DNA from 2 places in the Kocuria sp. MNB10 genome. Region 2 is predicted to be linked to the other one. Evidence: predicted binding sites of a transcription regulator. Region 2 holds the regulator's gene; the other holds the start of a gene.

Region 1 (8,584 bases), 280 kb from region 2:
AGGACTCGGGGCTCCAGCTCGTACCGGATCCCGGGGGAGCGGCGTTCTACGGTCCCAAGATCTCGGTGCAGGCGCGGGACGCGATCGGGCGCACGTGGCAGATGTCCACGATCCAGCTCGACTTCAACCTCCCCGAGCGCTTCGACCTCGAGTACCAGGCGTCGGACGGCACCCGGCGCCGGCCCGTGATGATCCACCGGGCCCTGTTCGGGTCCGTGGAGCGGTTCATGGGCGTGCTCACCGAGCACTACGCGGGGGCGTTCCCGGTGTGGCTGTCGCCCACCCAGGTCCGGGCGATCCCCGTGGCGGACGCCTTCGACGATTACCTTGACGAGTTCGCTCAGGCCTTGCGCGAACGCGGCGTGCGTGTGGAGGTGGACACGTCCTCGGACCGGTTCCCCAAGAAGATCCGCACGGCCTCCAAGGACAAGATCCCGTTCGTCGTGATCGCCGGGGGCGACGACGCCGAGGCCGGTACCGTCTCGTTCCGCTTCCGCGATGGCTCGCAGTACAACGGAGTGTCCCAGCAGGACGCGGTGGAACTGATCACGGGCCACATCGATCGGCGTCAGAACGCGGACCCCACGGCGCCCGCGCAGGACACCCCGGAGGCCCCGGCCGCAGGGGACGGCGCCGTCGCGGCCGACACCGCGGCGGGTGACGCGGCGTCGGGACAGTCGTGAGTGCCCCGGACGCCGCGGCGTCGGACGGGGAGGGCGTGAGTCGGGACGAGTTCGAACTGCCCGGCGACCCGGACGGTTTCCAACGGCTGTGGACCCCGCACCGGTTGGCGTACGTGCGCGGGGAGGAGACGTCCGTGGAGCAGCCTCCGGGCTGCCCGTTCTGCACCGCGCCGGGCCGCTCGGACGAGGACGCGCTGATCGTCCACCGCGGGAAGCACTGCTTCGCGGTGCTCAACCTCTTCCCGTACAACCCGGGCCACGTGCTCGTGTGCCCGTACCGCCACGTGGCGGAGCTCACGGAGCTCACGGACGACGAACTGTGGGAGCTCAACACGCTGACCCGCACCGTGGTCCTCGTGATCCGGGACGTCGCCAGCCCCGCGGCGTTCAACGTGGGACTCAACCTGGGCCAGGCCGCCGGCGGTTCGCTGTCCGAGCACCTGCACCAACACGTGGTCCCGCGCTGGACGGGGGACGCGAACTTCATGCCCGTCGTCGCCCACACCAAACCCCTCATCCAGACCCTGGCGGCCACGCGCGAGGACATCGCCCGCGCGTGGCCCCGGGACTGACCCCCCGCGGGCCCCGAACCGCCCCGCCGGGCGAATCCGCCCGCTCACTAGGATGGAGACCATGTCCCGACCACTCGTACGTGTCCTCGGCCAGGGGGTGCGCTGGGCGTCGAGCCTGCGCGGCGGTGGCTCCGCCTTCCCCGGCCTGGTCATGGAGAAACTGCACCCCGGGTTCGTCGCGGAGGAACTCGCCAAGCTGCCACTCGGCGTGGTGGTGATCAGCGGCACCAACGGCAAGACCACCACGACCAAGATGACCGTCCAGTTGTTGCGTTCACAAGGACTGCGCGTGTTTACCAATCGCACGGGCTCCAACTTCGTGCGCGGTGTCGCGGCGTCCCTGCTCGCGGAGATGGACGCGTTCGGTCGGCTCGTGGCGGACGTCGCGGTGCTCGAGCTGGACGAGGCCCACGCGGTGCACTTCGTGAAGCAGGTCCGGCCCCGGATCTCGCTGTTGCTCAATGTGATGCGGGACCAGCTCGACCGGTTCGGGGAGATCGACACCACGCGCCGGATGCTGAGCCAGGTCGCGCGCGCCACCACGGGCACGGTCGTGCTCAACCGCGAGGACCCTCGGATCGCGAGCCTCGCCCAGGACGTGACCGAGGGCACCGCCGTGAGCTGGTTCGGGCTCTCGGACGCACTGCGCCCCATGTTCCCGTCCGACGACGACATGCGTGACGGGCTACGACAGGTGGACCCCGGCGCCCAGGACTCGGACGTGCCGTCCGCGCGTCGGCCCGACGCCGACGTCGTGCTCGAGGCCGTGAACGCGCGCAGCGTGGAACTCGACGTGCGCGGGCGCAAGCACGACGCCACGGTGGACCTGTACGGCGTCTACAACCAGTACAACGCCGCGGCCGCCCTCGCCACGAGCCTGCAGGTGCTCGGCGACGCGGCGGACGTCCCCTCCCTCGTGGCCGAACTGGGGAAGGTCACCCCGGCGTTCGGTCGCGGGGAGACCATCACGGTCCAGGACAAGCCCCTGCAGTTGCTGCTCGTGAAGAACCCCGCGGGCTTCCGGCTCTCCCTGGCCTCGGCCTCCGCGCAGGACTACGCCACGATGATCGCGATCAACGACCAGTACGCGGACGGCCGGGACGTCTCGTGGCTGTGGGACGTGGACTTCGACGCGCTGCGCGACGGCGGCGTGGACATGGTCTCGGGCGTGCGCGCGTGGGACATGGCGCTGCGCCTGGACTACGACCTCGTGCGCGTGGCCGCGGTGGAACCGGACCTCGAGGACGCGTTACGCCGGTTCATCGCGGACTCGGGGGAGCGCCCCATGAGAATCTTCTGCACGTACACGGCCATGCTCTCCCTGCGCAGGATCCTGGGCGACATGACGCACGTGGCGGCCATCTAGGAGGACACCGTGGCACACGACACCGCCGGGGCGCTGCGCATCGTGCAGCTCTACCCCCGGGACATGAACATCTACGGCGACTGGGGCAACACACTCACGCTCAAGCGCCGCGCCGAACGCCACGGCCTCGAGACCGAGATCGTGGACTACAACCCCGGCGACCCGTGGCCCGAGAACGCCGACCTCTTCGTGGGCGGCGGAGGACAGGACTCGGGACAGTTCCGCGTGGCCGACGACCTCGCCGTGGTGGCACCGCGACTGCACGAGGCCGTGGCCCGAGGCGTGCCCATGCTCGCGATCTGCGGGCTCTACCAGCTCTTCGGGCACAGTTTCCGCACGGGAGCCGGGGAGACACTGTCCGGGATCGGGATCTTCGACCTCGAGACGGTGGCCGGTCCGGAACGGCTGATCGGCAACATCGTGACCGAGTCCGCGGACCTGGGCACGATCGTCGGCTACGAGAACCACTCGGGGCTCACCCACCTGGGCGCGGGGCAACAACCCCTCGCGAGTGTCGTCTCGGGGGCCGGCAACAACGGGCAGGACGCCACGGAGGGCGCGCGTACCCACAACGTGCTGGGCAGTTACCTGCACGGGTCGCTGCTGCCCAAGAACCCGCGCGTCGCGGACTTCCTGCTCTCGGCGGCACTCGAGCTGCGTGGCGAGACCCTGCCCGAGGGCGAACTCGACGACACGCTCGCACAGCGCGCCCGCGACGTCGCCGCGTCGCGCCCGCGCTGACGGGCCCCGCCCCGCGCTCGTTATCATGGAGGTCGATCCGTGTCCGGTCCGCAGGGGCCGGACGCATTCTTTCGAGGAGGTCATTCATGTCAGGTCACTCCAAGTGGGCCACGACCAAGCACAAGAAGGCGGCGATCGACGCCAAGCGCGCCAAGGCGTTCGCCAAGTACATCAAGGGGATCGAGGTCGCGGCCCGCATGGGCGGCGCGGACACCTCGGGTAACCCCGCGCTCGAACTCGCGGTCTCCAAGGCCAAGAAGAACTCGGTGCCCAACGACAACATCGACCGCGCGATCAAGCGCGGCGCCGGGCTCACGGGCGAGACGATCGACTACACCGAGATCCTCTACGAGGCCCGCGGCCCGCAGGGTACCGCGCTGTACATCGAGTGCCTCACGGACAACAAGAACCGCGCGGCCTCCGAGGTGCGCGTGGCCGTGACCCGCCACGGCGGCACCATGGCGGACTCCGGTTCCGTGGCGTACCTGTTCGAGCGCAAGGGCGTGGTGGAGGTCGCCAAGACGGACGGTCTCACCGAGGACGACGTCCTGATGGCCGTGCTCGACGCCGGCGCCGAGGAGGTGCTCGACGAGTCCGACGACTTCGAGGTGGTCAGCGAGGCGACCGATCTGCCCGCGATCCGCACCGCCCTGGACGAGGCCGGTCTCGAGTACAACAACGACGACCCCCAGTTCCGCCCCACCATGAAGGTGGACCTGGACGCCGAGGGTGCGCGCAAGTTCCTCAAGCTCGCTGACGCGGTCGAGGAGCTCGACGACGTGCAGAATGTCTACTCGAACGCCAACATCCCGGCCGAGGTCATGGCCGAGCTCGAGGACGACGAGTAATTCCGTGAGTCCCGCGGTGGCCCGGCAGTCCCAACAGCGCGTGCTCGCGGTGGACCCCGGTCTCACCCGGTGCGGTTTCGCCGTGGTGGACATGTCCGCGCAGCGAACCGGCACGTTCGTGCACGTCCAGGTGAGCGGGACGCGCGCGCACGAGGCTCTCGAGCACCGCGTGCTGTCGATCATGCGGGCCGCCGAGGAACTCATGGACCGCTTCCGCCCGGACGTCGTGGCCGTGGAACGCGTGTTCGCGCAGAACAACGCCCCCACGGTCGTGGGCACGGCCCAGGCCACGGGCGTCGTGATCGCGGCGGCCGCGGCGCGGGGCATCCCGGTCGCGTGGCACACCCCGTCCGAGGTCAAGGCCGCGGTCACCGGGGACGGCTCCGCGGACAAGGAATCGGTCAACCGCATGGTCGTGCGCATCCTGCGCCTGGACGCCCCGCCGCGGCCCGCGGACGCCGCCGACGCGCTGGCCCTGGCCGTGTGCCACGGGTGGCGCGGTGGGATGGCCGGTGTCAACGCGGCCGAGCGCACGTCCACCCACTCGGGTTCGCGCCCGGTGCAGACCCGCCGGGGTGCTGGCCTCACTCCGGCACAGCAGGCGTGGCGGCGCGCCGAGACCGCGTCGCGAGCCCCCGGTGCCACCGCGCCCCGCGCATCCGGTACGGCCGCTTCCCGCGCGCCGGGCGCAGCGACCGGTACCCGCGGGCGGCGCGGCCGGGTGTCCTGAGCGCCCGTTGCGGCCCGCCTCCCGAGCGGGAGCACGCGTTCCGGGTGTCCCCGGCGCTTGGTACAGTGACGAGCAGGAATTCGTACACGTGTTCGAACGGCGCACCACGTCCTGCCCCCAGGTCGCGGCGCATTCGGGCACACCGACGTTCTCGGCCGGCGGCCGTGGGAGGGGAGGGGCACTGTGATCGCCTCGATAACCGGTGAGGTGCGCTTCGTGGGCGCCACGCTCGCCGTGGTGGAGGTCTCGGGCTTCGGCATCGAGGTCAACGCGAGCCCCCGCACGCTCGCCGGGTTGCGGGTCGGTGCCACCGCGCACCTGCACACCGCGTACATCGCGCGCAAGGACGAGGCCCCGGTGCTGTTCGGTTTCGCCCAGGCGGACGAGAAGGAGATCTTCTCCGTCATGCTCGGGGTCTCCGGGGTGGGCCCGCGCACCGCGCTCGCCGCGGTCTCCGTCCTCGGGCCCGACGACGCCCGGCGCGCGATCGCCGCCGGCGACGACAAGGCCTTCACGGCCGTCCCCGGGATCGGACCGAAGTCCGCGCGGCGCATCGTCCTGGAACTCGCGGACAAGCTCGTCCTGCCGGACCCCGCCCCGCAGCAGAGTGCACAGCCCGGCATGCAGGTGTGGCGTGAGCAGGTCGTGGACGCCCTCACGGGTCTGGGCTGGAGCGAGAAGGACGCCGCCCGCGGGATCGACGACGCCCTCGAAACCCAGCCCGAACTGGCGGAGTCCGCCAACGTGGCCGAGATCCTGCGCGCCGTGCTGTCGTGGCTCGGCACCGCCAAGGCCACGTCCCACACGCGGACCAGGGGGCGGTGAGCATGGCCGTGGAGGAACGCGGATCGGTGGGCCAACAGCGTCTCGTGGGCGCCGAGGGCGACTACGACGACCAGCAACTCGAGGCGTCCCTGCGCCCGGGGACCCTGCACGACTTCGTGGGGCAGAAACGGGTGCGGGCACAGCTGTCGCTCGTGCTCGAGGCCTCCAAGCTGCGCGGGCGCACCGCGGACCACGTGCTGCTGTCCGGGCCCCCGGGCCTCGGCAAGACGACCCTGGCCATGATCATCGCGCAGGAGCTGGACGTCCCCCTGCGGATCTCGTCCGGCCCTGCGATCCAGCACGCGGGTGACCTCGCGGCCATCCTGTCCTCCCTGACCCACGGGGAGGTGCTGTTCCTGGACGAGATCCACCGGATGTCCCGGCCCGCGGAGGAAATGCTGTACATGGCCATGGAGGACTTCCGCGTGGACATCGTGGTGGGCAAGGGCGCCGGCGCCACGTCCATCCCGCTGGACCTGCCCCCGTTCACGCTCGTGGGTGCCACGACCCGCGCGGGGCTGCTGCCCGGACCACTGCGCGACCGGTTCGGCTTCACGGGTCACCTGGAGTTCTACTCCGTCGAGGAACTCGAGCTCGTGCTGCGCCGTTCGGCCGGGCTGCTCGACCTCACCATGACGAGCGAGGCCTTCACGGAAGTCGCATCGCGCTCGCGCGGCACCCCTCGTATCGCCAACCGATTGCTGCGGCGTGTGCGGGACTGGGCGCTCGTGCACGGCGTGGAGCGTATCGACGCGCGGGCTGCCGGATCCGCACTCGACATGTACGAGGTGGACGCCCGGGGCCTGGACCGCCTGGACCGCAACGTGCTCTCGGCCCTGGTGAACAAGTTCAACGGCGGCCCTGTGGGGTTGTCCACCCTGGCGATCGCCGTGGGGGAGGAGACCGAGACGGTCGAGACCGTCGCGGAACCATTCCTGGTCCGCGAGGGCCTGCTCGGTCGCACCCCGCGCGGGCGGATCGCCATGGCCGCGGCGTGGGAGCACCTGGGACTCGACGTCCCGGAGCACGCTGCGTTCAAGGACCCGGCGCTGAAAACCGCGCTCGCCACCGAACCGGACTCGGAGGATCCGTCCAGCACGTGACCAGATCCATCCCCTAAGCTGGGGAGGATCGGCCGGGACCTTCGCACCCCTGCGCAGTCGTGCCCGGTCGCGCTGTACGTGCACCTCGACAGAACGGATCCTTCGTGACCATCCTCGCTCAGACCCAGGACGCTGCCGGTGGCGGCGCCGGAACCGCATGGTTCCTGCCCGTGATGCTCGTGGTCATGGTCCTGCTGCTGTGGCTGCCCATGCGCCGACAGAAGAAGGCCCAGGCCCAGATGAAGGCCAAGCAGGCCACCATGGAGCCGGGTACGCGCGTGATGACGAGCTTCGGTCTCTACGGCACCCTGCGGGACATGGACCGGGAGAACAACAAGGCAGTCCTGGAGGTCTCCCCGGGCCAGCTCGTCACGGTGCACTCCCAGACCGTGACCACCGTGGTGGACGAGCTGCCCGCCGAGTCCGCGGCCACCGCCGCCCCCGGCGTGGTCGAGGCGGACTCCGTGCAGGCCGGTACCCCCGAGGCGGCCGGTTCGGCGCAGAGCGTGGACCCGGTCGACCCCGTGGACGGTTCCACGGCCGCCGGCGAGCAGGGCACTACCCAGCGCGGCACCACCCAGCCCGGCACCACACCGGGCGCGGCGGCCCCGGATGCCTCACACCGGACCTGGCGCGACGCCCGCGACCGCGACGATCGCGATAACCCCACTACCTGATTTCCCCCCACCGGGACACGGGCCGAGGACCTCGGCCCGTTTCTCATGTGTCGACCGGGCCGCGGCCCCGGTCGAGGACACGTTGAAGGACACCAATGGCAGCAGAGAAGAAGGCGCAGACCCCGGGATCGCGTGGCGGGTCCCGTTGGCGGCGCACCAAGGCCTCCAGCACGTCGGAGGGGACCCCCGGGAACGGGACCGCAGCGGCGAACGGCACGTCCGGTCGGAACGGGACGGGTACCGCGAAGCGGCGCCCCCGCTCCGGGGCGGGGGCGTCGGCGGCGCGCAAGGCGCTGGTGGCCCTTGCAGCGGTGATCGCGATCCTCGCCGGGGTGCTCGTCTACGGTGTGACGACCGACCGCACCGGGTGGGCGCCCAAGCTGGCGCTGGATCTCGAGGGCGGTACACAGATGGTGCTCTCGCCCACGCTGCAGGGGGAGAACTCCGGTCAGGACATCTCCCAGGAGCAGCTCGACCAGGCGGTCGAGATCATCCGCCAACGCGTGGACGGTGCAGGTGTCTCCGAGGCGGAGATCACCACGCAGTCCGGGCGCAACATCGTGGTGTCGATGCCCGGTGTGCCCTCGTCCGAGACGCGTGAGCTGATCCAGACCTCCGCGCAGATGGCGTTCCGTCCCGTGATCGTCTCGGGTCCCGGCGCGGCCACCCCGGAGAACCAGCGCACCGACCCCAAGTCGATCCCCCAACCGGAGGGTGAGCCCGAGAACTCCTCCGACCCCAAGTGGGTCACGCGGGATCTCTTCGCCAGGTACGAGGCGCTCGACTGCAGCGCGCCGCGGCCCCAGGAGGAGCGGGCCTCCCAGCCGCAGGACAAGGCGATCGTGGCGTGTGATCCGCAGAGCAACTCCAAGTTCATCCTGGGCCCGGTCGAGATCCCCGGCACGGACATCGCCACGGCGTCCTACGCCCAGGCGACCAACTCCCAGGGCCACGCGACGGGCGGGTTCGCCGTGAACCTGCAATTCAACGACGAGGGCACGCAGACCTTCAAGGAACTCTCCGAGCGGCTCTACGGGCT
Region 2 (8,584 bases):
GCGCTCCAGCACCTCCCACAGGTCGCCGCCGTCCTTGGTCCAGCCGCGCGCGGCGAGCGTGGTGCCGCGCACGTCCAAACCCACGGCGATCCTGTCCCCGTGCTCGGCGATTACGCGATGCGTCCACTCGGGATTCTCGAGCGCCGCCGTGCCCAGGTTAATGCGCGCGGGGTCCAGGGACAGGACGCGCTCGAGGGACTCGTCGTCCCGGATCCCGCCGGACATCTCGATCTTGAGGTCGAGGTGCGCGGCGACCCGGCGCAGGACGTCGATATTGTCACCGCGACCGAACGCGGCATCGAGGTCCACGAGATGCAACCATTCGGCGCCCGCGTCCTGCCACGCGAGGGCGGCCTCGAGCGGATCGCCGTAGCCGGTCTCGGAGCCGGCCTCCCCCTGGACCAGGCGCACGGCCTGGCCCCCTTGCACGTCCACCGCGGGCAGCAGTTCCAAACGGCGTTCGGTGGTCTCGGTCATGTCTCTCCTCACGTGGCGCCCGCGGGCGCCGTGGTGGTCCGGTGGTTGATTGGATTGTCGCGGTGCGGCGCGCGCCCCGTACCCGTTGACGACGGCACTACGCCCGGTTCACACGCTCGTGAACCACGAGTAGCCCCCGTAGCCGATCAACACGAGGGCCACAAACGCGAGCAACACCACGCTCCACAGCGGCTTGCGCTGCTGATGGAAGGAGATCGCCCCGCCCACGAAGAACGCCCCCGCCACGAGCAGCAGCACCGATGCGGTCATGCCGGGACCCCCGAACCCGGTGCGGGGATGCGCCCGGCCATGCGTCCGGTGCGCGGCAGCGTGGACAGCCAGTTGCGCAGCAGGGCGATCCCCGCCGCGGAGGACTTCTCGGGGTGGAACTGCGTGGCGCTCAACGGACCGTTCTCCACGGCGGCCACGAAGGGCGCCCCGTGCTCGGACCAGGTGACGCCCGGGGGCGCCATGTGCTCAATGCTCTGGTCGAATTCCCACTCCCGCACCCCGTAGGAGTGCACAAAGTAGAACCGCTCGCCCTCGATGCCGCGGAACAGTACCGAGCCCTCCGGCGGGCGCACCTCATTCCAGCCCATGTGCGGGACCACCGGAGCGTCGAGGCGTTCCACGGTCCCGGGCCACTGTGCCAGTCCCTCGGACTCGTGACCGTGTTCCACGCCGCGGTCGAACATGACCTGTAGGCCCACGCAGATCCCCAGCACCGGACGGCCACCGCTCAACCGGCGATCGATGAGCCGCGGGGCGTCCACCGCGCGCAATCCCTCCATGACGGCCGCGAAGGCGCCCACGCCCGGGACCACGAGACCGTCCGCGTCCATGACGTCGCGCGGATCGGCGCTCAGCACCACCCGCGCGCCGGCCTCCTCGAGGGCGCGCACGGCAGATCGCACATTGCCCGCGCCGTAGTCCAGGACGACAACGCTCGGCGCCTCCGTCATGTTCTGCTCCGCCCCGTTCACAGTGCGCCCTTGGTGGACGGGACCACGCCGGCCATGCGGGCGTCGGGCTCCACGGCTTCGCGTAACGCCCGCGCAAGCGCCTTGAACTGGGCCTCGGCAATGTGGTGCGGATCGCGGCCGCGGATCACTTCCACGTGCAGGCACAACTGGGCGTGGTAGGCCAGGGACTCGAAGACGTGGCGGGTCATCGACCCGGTGAAGTGACCACCGATCAAGTGGTATTGCTGGCCCTCCGGTTCACCCGTGTGCACCACGTAGGGCCGCCCGGACACGTCCACCACGGCGGACGCGAGTGCCTCGTCGAGCGGCACGGTGGCCTGCCCGAAACGGCGGATCCCCCGCTTGTCCCCGAGTCCCTGGCGCAGCGCATCACCCAGGACGATCGCTGTGTCCTCGACCGTGTGGTGGACGTCGATGTCCGTGTCCCCGTGGGCCTGGATGTCCAGGTCGATCAGGGAGTGCTTGGACAGTGCCGTGAGCATGTGGTTGTAGAACGGCACCGTGGTCTCGATCGAGGACGTACCCGTCCCGTCCAGGTCCAGGCTCACGCGCACGGTGGATTCACTGGTCACACGTTCCACCGTGGCGGTGCGGTGGTTCTCGACTGCGCTCATGAAAGACGACATCTCCTCGGGGACGGCGCCCGGCGACGGCTCGGCGGGCGGGTCCAGTCTAGATGGCTGGGGTGGAACCATGGGGCCGCGGCCCGACCGGTCCCACGGTTCGAGACGAGCCGGGCCGGCTCAGAATATTGGCCCGGACGGTCCGGCTCAGGACCGGGCGAGGTAGGACTCCACGGCCTCGAGGAACGCGGTGGTCTCCGCTTCCGTCCCGGCGGTGACCCGTAGGTGGCCGGGGATCCCCACGTCCCGCACGAGGACGCCCTGGTCGAGCAGACCCTGCCACATGGCGTGGGCGTCCCCGCCGCACTCGAAGAACACGAAGTTGGAATCGGATTCGGCGGGGGTCAGGCCCAGTCGCTTGAGCTCGTCCACGATCCGGTCGCGCTGCAGCTTGATGTCCTCGACCGTGCCGAGCAGTGTCTCGTGGTGTTCGAGTGCGGCCAGTGCGGTCGCCTGGGTCACTGAGGACAGGTGATACGGCAAGCGCACGAGGCGGATAGCGTCCGCGACGGAGCGGTCCGCGGCGAAGTACCCGAGCCGTGCACCCGCTAACGCGAACGCCTTGCTCATGGTGCGCGTGACGATGAGCCGGGGACGGCCGGGAAGCAGGGTTAGCGCCGAGGGGGTTCCGAAGCGCGCGAACTCGGCGTAGGCCTCGTCCACGACGACGATGGTGTTGCGGTCCTCCCCCGCCTCGTACACGGCCTCGACGACGTCCAGTCCGAGCGCGGTCCCGGTGGGGTTGTTGGGCGAGCACAGGAACACGATGTTTGGGGCGTGCTCGCCCACCTGGCGTGCCGCCGACTCCGCGGACAGGGAGAAGTCCGCGGCGCGCTCCCCCGCGATGAACCGCGTTCCGGTCCCGAGGGCGAGCAACGGGTACATCGAGTACGTGGGGACGAAGCTCAACACGGAGCGCTCCGGCCCACCGAAGGCCTGCAGGATCTGCTGCAGGATCTCGTTGGACCCGTTGGCGGCCCACAGATTGTCCTCGGTCAGCTCGTGACCCAGATAGGACGCTAGGGCGGTCCGCAGATTGGTGAAGTCCCGGTCCGGGTAGCGGTTCAGGGACGCCGCGGTATCGGTGACGCGCCGCGTGACGGCCCGAACCACGGGCTCGGGAACCGGATGGGTGTTCTCGTTAGTGTTCAGTGCGACACGGACTTCCAGCTGGGGAGCACCGTAGGGAGACAGGCCCCGCAGGTCGTCGCGCAGCGGAAGGGCTTCGAGGGAATCATCACGAGAATTCACCAGACCAGTCTATGGACTCAGTGCATATCCGGTCACACGACGTCTCACGGTGTGTCGATTCCCGGACCAGTCGTGACACCGCCCGGAGCTTGTCGGCGCACCAGGAGTCGCTCACTTGGCACCGACGGATCACGTCACCGACGGGTCACCGTCAGCGGGACGGGACCTCCAGGACCTGACCGGTGCGCAGGGTGGAGGACGTCAGACCGTTGAGCTCGGCGATGTCGTTCATGACCTCTCGGGTATCCCGCTGCGGGTCCGCGACGGCGGCGATCTCCCACAGGGTCTGGTCCGCCTGCACCGTGACACCGTGGGTCACGGGCGCCCCCGCCGGTTCCGTGGATGCCTTGACCGTGGGCGGCAGCAGGAAGACGGCGGCGACTACCAACAGGGCCGCCGCTCCCGTGACGAAGGGCAGTCCGATCAGGAAGAACCGGCCGCGGCGGGTGAGCTGCAGCGGCGAATGAGCGGCGCGCGGGGCGGCCTGGACGGACGCGGCACGGGCCGACGTACGAGCGCGCACGGCGGCGGAGGACGCAGCCGTGGCGGAACGAACGGATCGCGACAAGGTGAGAGCGGTCATGGCTACCTCCTGGTGATCTGACCGGATCCACCCGAAGGTGGCGGTGTTCGAACGCGAAGCGTATTTAGAACACATTTTCGAATCTCTACCCACAGTTCTAGCACGGGTGTACGAATGCTGTCGAGGACCTTTTCGAACACATATTTGAACCCGGGGACGCGCGCGGGTTAAGCTCGAGGTCACACAGGAGTTAGTTGACCCCACGTCTCCGACACGCATAAGCGGCCTCCGCGGCCCACCGCAGGGTGTGCACAGCGTGGACGGTGAAAGGACCCCGCACGTGAGCACTTCTTCCCCGAATCAGCAGGCGTCCGACCGACGCCCGCGCACGCTCACCCCTCGACAAGCACGGATTCTCGGTGCCGTGCAGCGCTGCATCACCACGCGCGGCTACCCGCCGTCCATGCGTGAGATCGGTGACACCGTGGGTCTGGCGTCCCTGTCCAGCGTGACCCATCAGCTCGGCCAGCTCGAGAAGTGGGGCTACCTGCGCCGGGATCCGCGCCGACCCCGCGCCATGGAGGTCCTGCGCCCGTTGAGCGCGGAGGAACTCGACCGCCACCTGGGGCCGGCCGACGAGCCCGCGGGTTCCGTGGAGTCCTTGGCGACCCGCGCATCGGGCGCCGCGTCCCCCGCGGTGCACACCATGGGCGACCTGCCCGCCGCGGACGACGACGACGCCATGGTCCCCGTACCGCTCGTGGGGCGCATCGCCGCCGGTGGTCCCATCACCGCCGAACAATCGGTCGAGGAGGTCTACTCCCTGCCACGGCAGTTCGTGGGTCACGGCCAGTTGTTCATGCTCAAGGTCTCCGGGGACTCCATGATCGACGCTGCCATCTGCGACGGCGACTGGGTCGTGGTGCGCCAACAGAACTCCGCGCAGAACGGGGACGTCGTGGCTGCCCTGCTGGACGACGAAGCGACCGTCAAGACCTTCCGCCAGCGCGACGGCCACACGTGGCTGCTGCCCCAGAACACCCGCTACGAACCCATCCTGGGTGATCACGCGACCGTGATGGGAAAGGTCGTCTCGGTCTTCCGCTCCCTGTAGCTCGCCCTCCGAACGGTTCCGGGAACCGCGCGTCGCGTCACGCGGGACCCGGCGGCGTGCACCGCCTCGGAACCGCCCGTGCTCGCGCTCCGGACCACGGGCCCGCGCTCACAGGGCTGCGGCGCGCGCCGTAATACCGTACGCCGACCCGCGCATGATCCGGCGGGGAGCGCACGGAGGCACTCAACGCGCGTCTCCCTAGACGGCACCACGGACGTGAGCACAGCGACGTCGAACGCTCAGGAGCGCGCCAATCGCTCTAACGCCCCGAGAACGGTCGAGCGGTCCGTGGTGGGCCACAGCGGCGGGAGGGACCGGGCCAGGAAGGACCCGTAGCGCGCCGTGGCGAGCCGCGAGTCCAGCACGGCGACGACGCCCTTGTCCCCGCTCGCACGGATCAGTCGGCCGGCGCCCTGCGCCAGGCGCACCGCGGCGTGGGTGGCCGAGACCGACATGAACCCGTTGCCGCCTGCCCGTTCGGCCGCGCGTGTGCGGGCGGTGCCCAGGGGATCGTCCGGGCGCGGGAACGGGATCCGGTCGATCACGACCAGTCGGCACGATTGCCCCGGCACGTCCACTCCCTGCCACAGGCTCATGGTTCCGAACAGGCTCGCTGAGGGATCGTCGGTGAACTCCTTGACCAGGGACGGCAGGGAGGCGTCCCCCTGGCACAGGATGGGCAGCTCTGTACGATCGCGCAGCGCCTCCGCCGCGTCCTCCGCGGCCCGGCGGGACGAGAACAGACCGAGCGCGCCGCCGCCCGAGGCCTCGAGCAGCCCGAGCAGTTCCTCGAGTTGCTCCTCCGAGACGCCACGGCCGGGTTTCGCGAGGTGCTTGGCCACGTAGAGGATGCCTTGGCGGCGGTAGTCGAAGGGGCTGCCCACGTCCACGCCCCGCCACGCGGGGGACCCCGGGCCCTGCAGGCCGAGAGCCCCGGCCGTGGACGAGAACGATGACCCCACGGCCAGGGTCGCCGAGGTCAGCACGACCGTGCGCCCGTCGAACAACCCCTCCCGCAGGGGCCCCGCGACGCTGAGCGGCGCGATGTTCAGGGTCGCCGGTTCCCCTTCGAACGCTCCCACGTATCCCTCGGTGGGCGACCAGCGACCCACGCGGGAGATCCACAGGACGTCATGGGCGGTGTCCGCCGACAGCATGCGCTCGGCGGTGTCCAGCAGCTCGGACAACCGTGAGCGGGCCGCGTGACGTGCCGCGTCCTCGCCCTTGGAATCGCCCTTGGTGTCACTGAGCCCCGTGCGCGCGGCATCCTGAACGCCACCGACCGCGTAGACCTGCTCCTCGGTGAAGCCTCGCGGCAACAGTCCGGACGGGTCGGGGTCGAAGGCGAGATCGAAGGCCTGCGCGGCCTTCTCGAGTGCATCGCTCGACGCCGCGGTGTGCTTGCGCACGGCCGTGGCCGCCGCTCGTACCGCGGCGGCGGACAGCGACGCGGTCACGGCACCCGTGACCCGGTCCCGCAGCTCATGGGCCTCGTCAACGATCACGACGTCGTGCTCGGGCAGGACCGCGAGCCCCTCGAACGCGTTGATCGCGAGCAGCGCGTGGTTGGTGATCACCACGTCCGCCTCGCCGGCCTCGGCCCGGGCGCGCTCGGCGAAGCACTCCTCCACGAGGGGGCACTTGCGCCCCAGGCACTCCTTGGCGGTCACGGAGACCTGCCGCCACGCGGCGTCCGTGACACCCGGCTGGACGTCGTCCCGGTCCCCGGTCTCGGTGGTCTCGACCCATTCCCGCAACCGCAGCACCTGCTGGGCCAAGCCACCGAGGGGGCGATCCGCGCCCCCTGCGGCGGGTCCCGAACCGGGGACGTCGAACAGGGCGCCGTCGTCGTCCGGGTAGCCGCCCTCGACCTTGTGCAGGCACGCGTAGTTGGAGCGGCCCTTGAGCAGCGCGACGACGGGGCGGTCGTCCAGTTCGTCCTCGAGCGCGTCGAGCAAGCGGGGGACGTCCCGGCCCGTGATCTGGGACTGCAGGGCCAGCGTGGCCGTGGCCACGACCACGGGCTTGTCCGCGGTGCGGGCGTGGCGCAGGGCCGGGACGAGGTATGCGAGCGACTTACCCGTACCGGTCCCTGCCTGGACCAACAGATGCCGGCCGGTCTCGAGGGCCTCGGCGACCTTGGCCGCCATGAACCGCTGTCCCTCCCGACGCTGCCCGCCCAGCGCGGTCACGGCGGAGTCGAGGAGCTCGAGCGTGTCCACCGCGCCGGGCAGCGTTTCGGGGCGGACGTCCGAGAGGTCGTGCCCCGCTTCGTCGACGAACGATTCGCTCATGCTCCGGCGGGATCCTCCGCGGTGGGCGAGGCGGCCGGGCTCCCGGGCTCCGCCACGCGGTAGGGCGCGAGTTCGCCCACGAGTTCCTCGCGAACGCGCACACGCAACCGCGTGCCCTCGGGAGTGTGTTCCGTGCGCAGGATCTCGGCGTCCTGGGCGTGCAGCCGGGAGACCACCTCGCCGTGAACGTAGGGCACGAGCAGTTCCATGTTGTGGTCTGGGCGCGGAATAGCGGAGGAGATCAACCGCTGCAATTCCTCGATGCCCTCTCCCGTGCGCGCCGACACGGCCACCGACGGGTGCTCGTGATTGCGCAAACGACCCAGCACCACGGGATCCGCGATGTCGGCCTTGTTCAGGGCCACGATCTCCGGGATGTCATTGGCCCCCACGTCCGTGAGGACGTCCCGCACGGCCTTGAGCTGACCCTCCGGATCCGGGTGGGAGGCATCCACTACGTGCACGATGACGTCCGCGTCCGCGACCTCTTCCAGGGTGGAGCGGAAGGCCTCGACCAACTGGGTGGGCAGCGAGCGCACGAAGCCCACGGTGTCCGCGAGCGTGTAGCCGATCCCGTCCGGGGTCTCGGCCTTGCGCACCGTGGGATCCAGCGTGGCGAACAGCGCGTTCTCCACGAGGACCCCGGCATCCGTCAACCGGTTGAGCAGGGACGACTTACCCGCGTTGGTGTACCCCGCGATCGCGACCGAGGGCACGGAATGACGCTTGCGGTTGAGTCGCTTGGTCTCACGCGCCGGCTTCATGGCCGCGATCTCCCGACGCAACTTGGCCATGCGCTGGCGGATCCGGCGCCGGTCCAGTTCGATCTTGGTCTCACCGGGACCACGGCTACCGATGCCCTCACCCGAGGCCGCACGGCCACCGGCCTGCCGGGACAGCGACTCACCCCAACCACGCAGACGCGGGAGCATGTATTCGAGCTGCGCCAGCTCCACCTGCGCCTTGCCCTCCTTGGACTTGGCGTGCTGGGCGAAGATGTCCAGGATGAGGCCCGTGCGGTCGATGACCTTGACCTTCACGACGTCCTCGAGAGCACGACGCTGCGACGGCGCGAGCTCGGCATCCACGATGACGGTGTCCGCACCGGTCGCGGCCACCACGTCCTTGAGTTCCAGGGCCTTGCCCGAGCCGAGGTACGTGCCGGGGTCCGGGGTCACGCGCCGCTGCAGCAGACCGTCCATGACCTCGGAACCGGCGGTCTCCGCGAGCGCCGCGAGCTCACGCAGCGAGTTCTCCGCATCGGCCAGGGTCCCGCTCGAGAACAGACCCGCCAAGACGACGCGCTCGAGCCGCAGCTG

The links. Region 2 encodes LexA, which represses DNA repair genes until DNA is damaged. Its sites were predicted from a motif close to TCGAACANNTGTTCGA; they were not measured.
Region 1: a site for LexA is predicted at 5,021-5,036, ahead of ruvA (Holliday junction branch migration protein RuvA). Genes of this name have one in related genera too.

What each region holds. Positions count from the first base shown of each region.
Region 1 covers NZ_CM133411.1:37,834-46,417, reverse strand. The annotation lists gene thrS (threonine--tRNA ligase) at 1-683, shown strand, start outside; gene ACW9PK_RS00195 (HIT family protein) at 680-1,255, shown strand; gene ACW9PK_RS00190 (Mur ligase family protein) at 1,308-2,621, shown strand; gene ACW9PK_RS00185 (type 1 glutamine amidotransferase) at 2,631-3,362, shown strand; gene ACW9PK_RS00180 (YebC/PmpR family DNA-binding transcriptional regulator) at 3,449-4,210, shown strand; gene ACW9PK_RS00175 (crossover junction endodeoxyribonuclease RuvC) at 4,302-4,940, shown strand; gene ruvA (Holliday junction branch migration protein RuvA) at 5,124-5,765, shown strand; gene ruvB (Holliday junction branch migration DNA helicase RuvB) at 5,768-6,868, shown strand; gene ACW9PK_RS00160 (preprotein translocase subunit YajC) at 6,973-7,545, shown strand; gene secD (protein translocase subunit SecD) at 7,641-8,584, shown strand, end outside.
Region 2 covers NZ_CM133411.1:319,046-327,629, forward strand. The annotation lists gene priA (bifunctional 1-(5-phosphoribosyl)-5-((5-phosphoribosylamino)methylideneamino)imidazole-4-carboxamide isomerase/phosphoribosylanthranilate isomerase PriA) at 1-477, opposite strand, end outside; gene ACW9PK_RS01390 (hypothetical protein) at 586-747, opposite strand; gene hisH (imidazole glycerol phosphate synthase subunit HisH) at 744-1,439, opposite strand; gene hisB (imidazoleglycerol-phosphate dehydratase HisB) at 1,457-2,074, opposite strand; gene ACW9PK_RS01405 (histidinol-phosphate transaminase) at 2,231-3,334, opposite strand; gene ACW9PK_RS01410 (LysM peptidoglycan-binding domain-containing protein) at 3,486-3,917, opposite strand; gene lexA (transcriptional repressor LexA) at 4,198-4,971, shown strand; gene ACW9PK_RS01420 (ATP-dependent DNA helicase) at 5,211-7,265, opposite strand; gene hflX (GTPase HflX) at 7,262-8,584, opposite strand, start outside.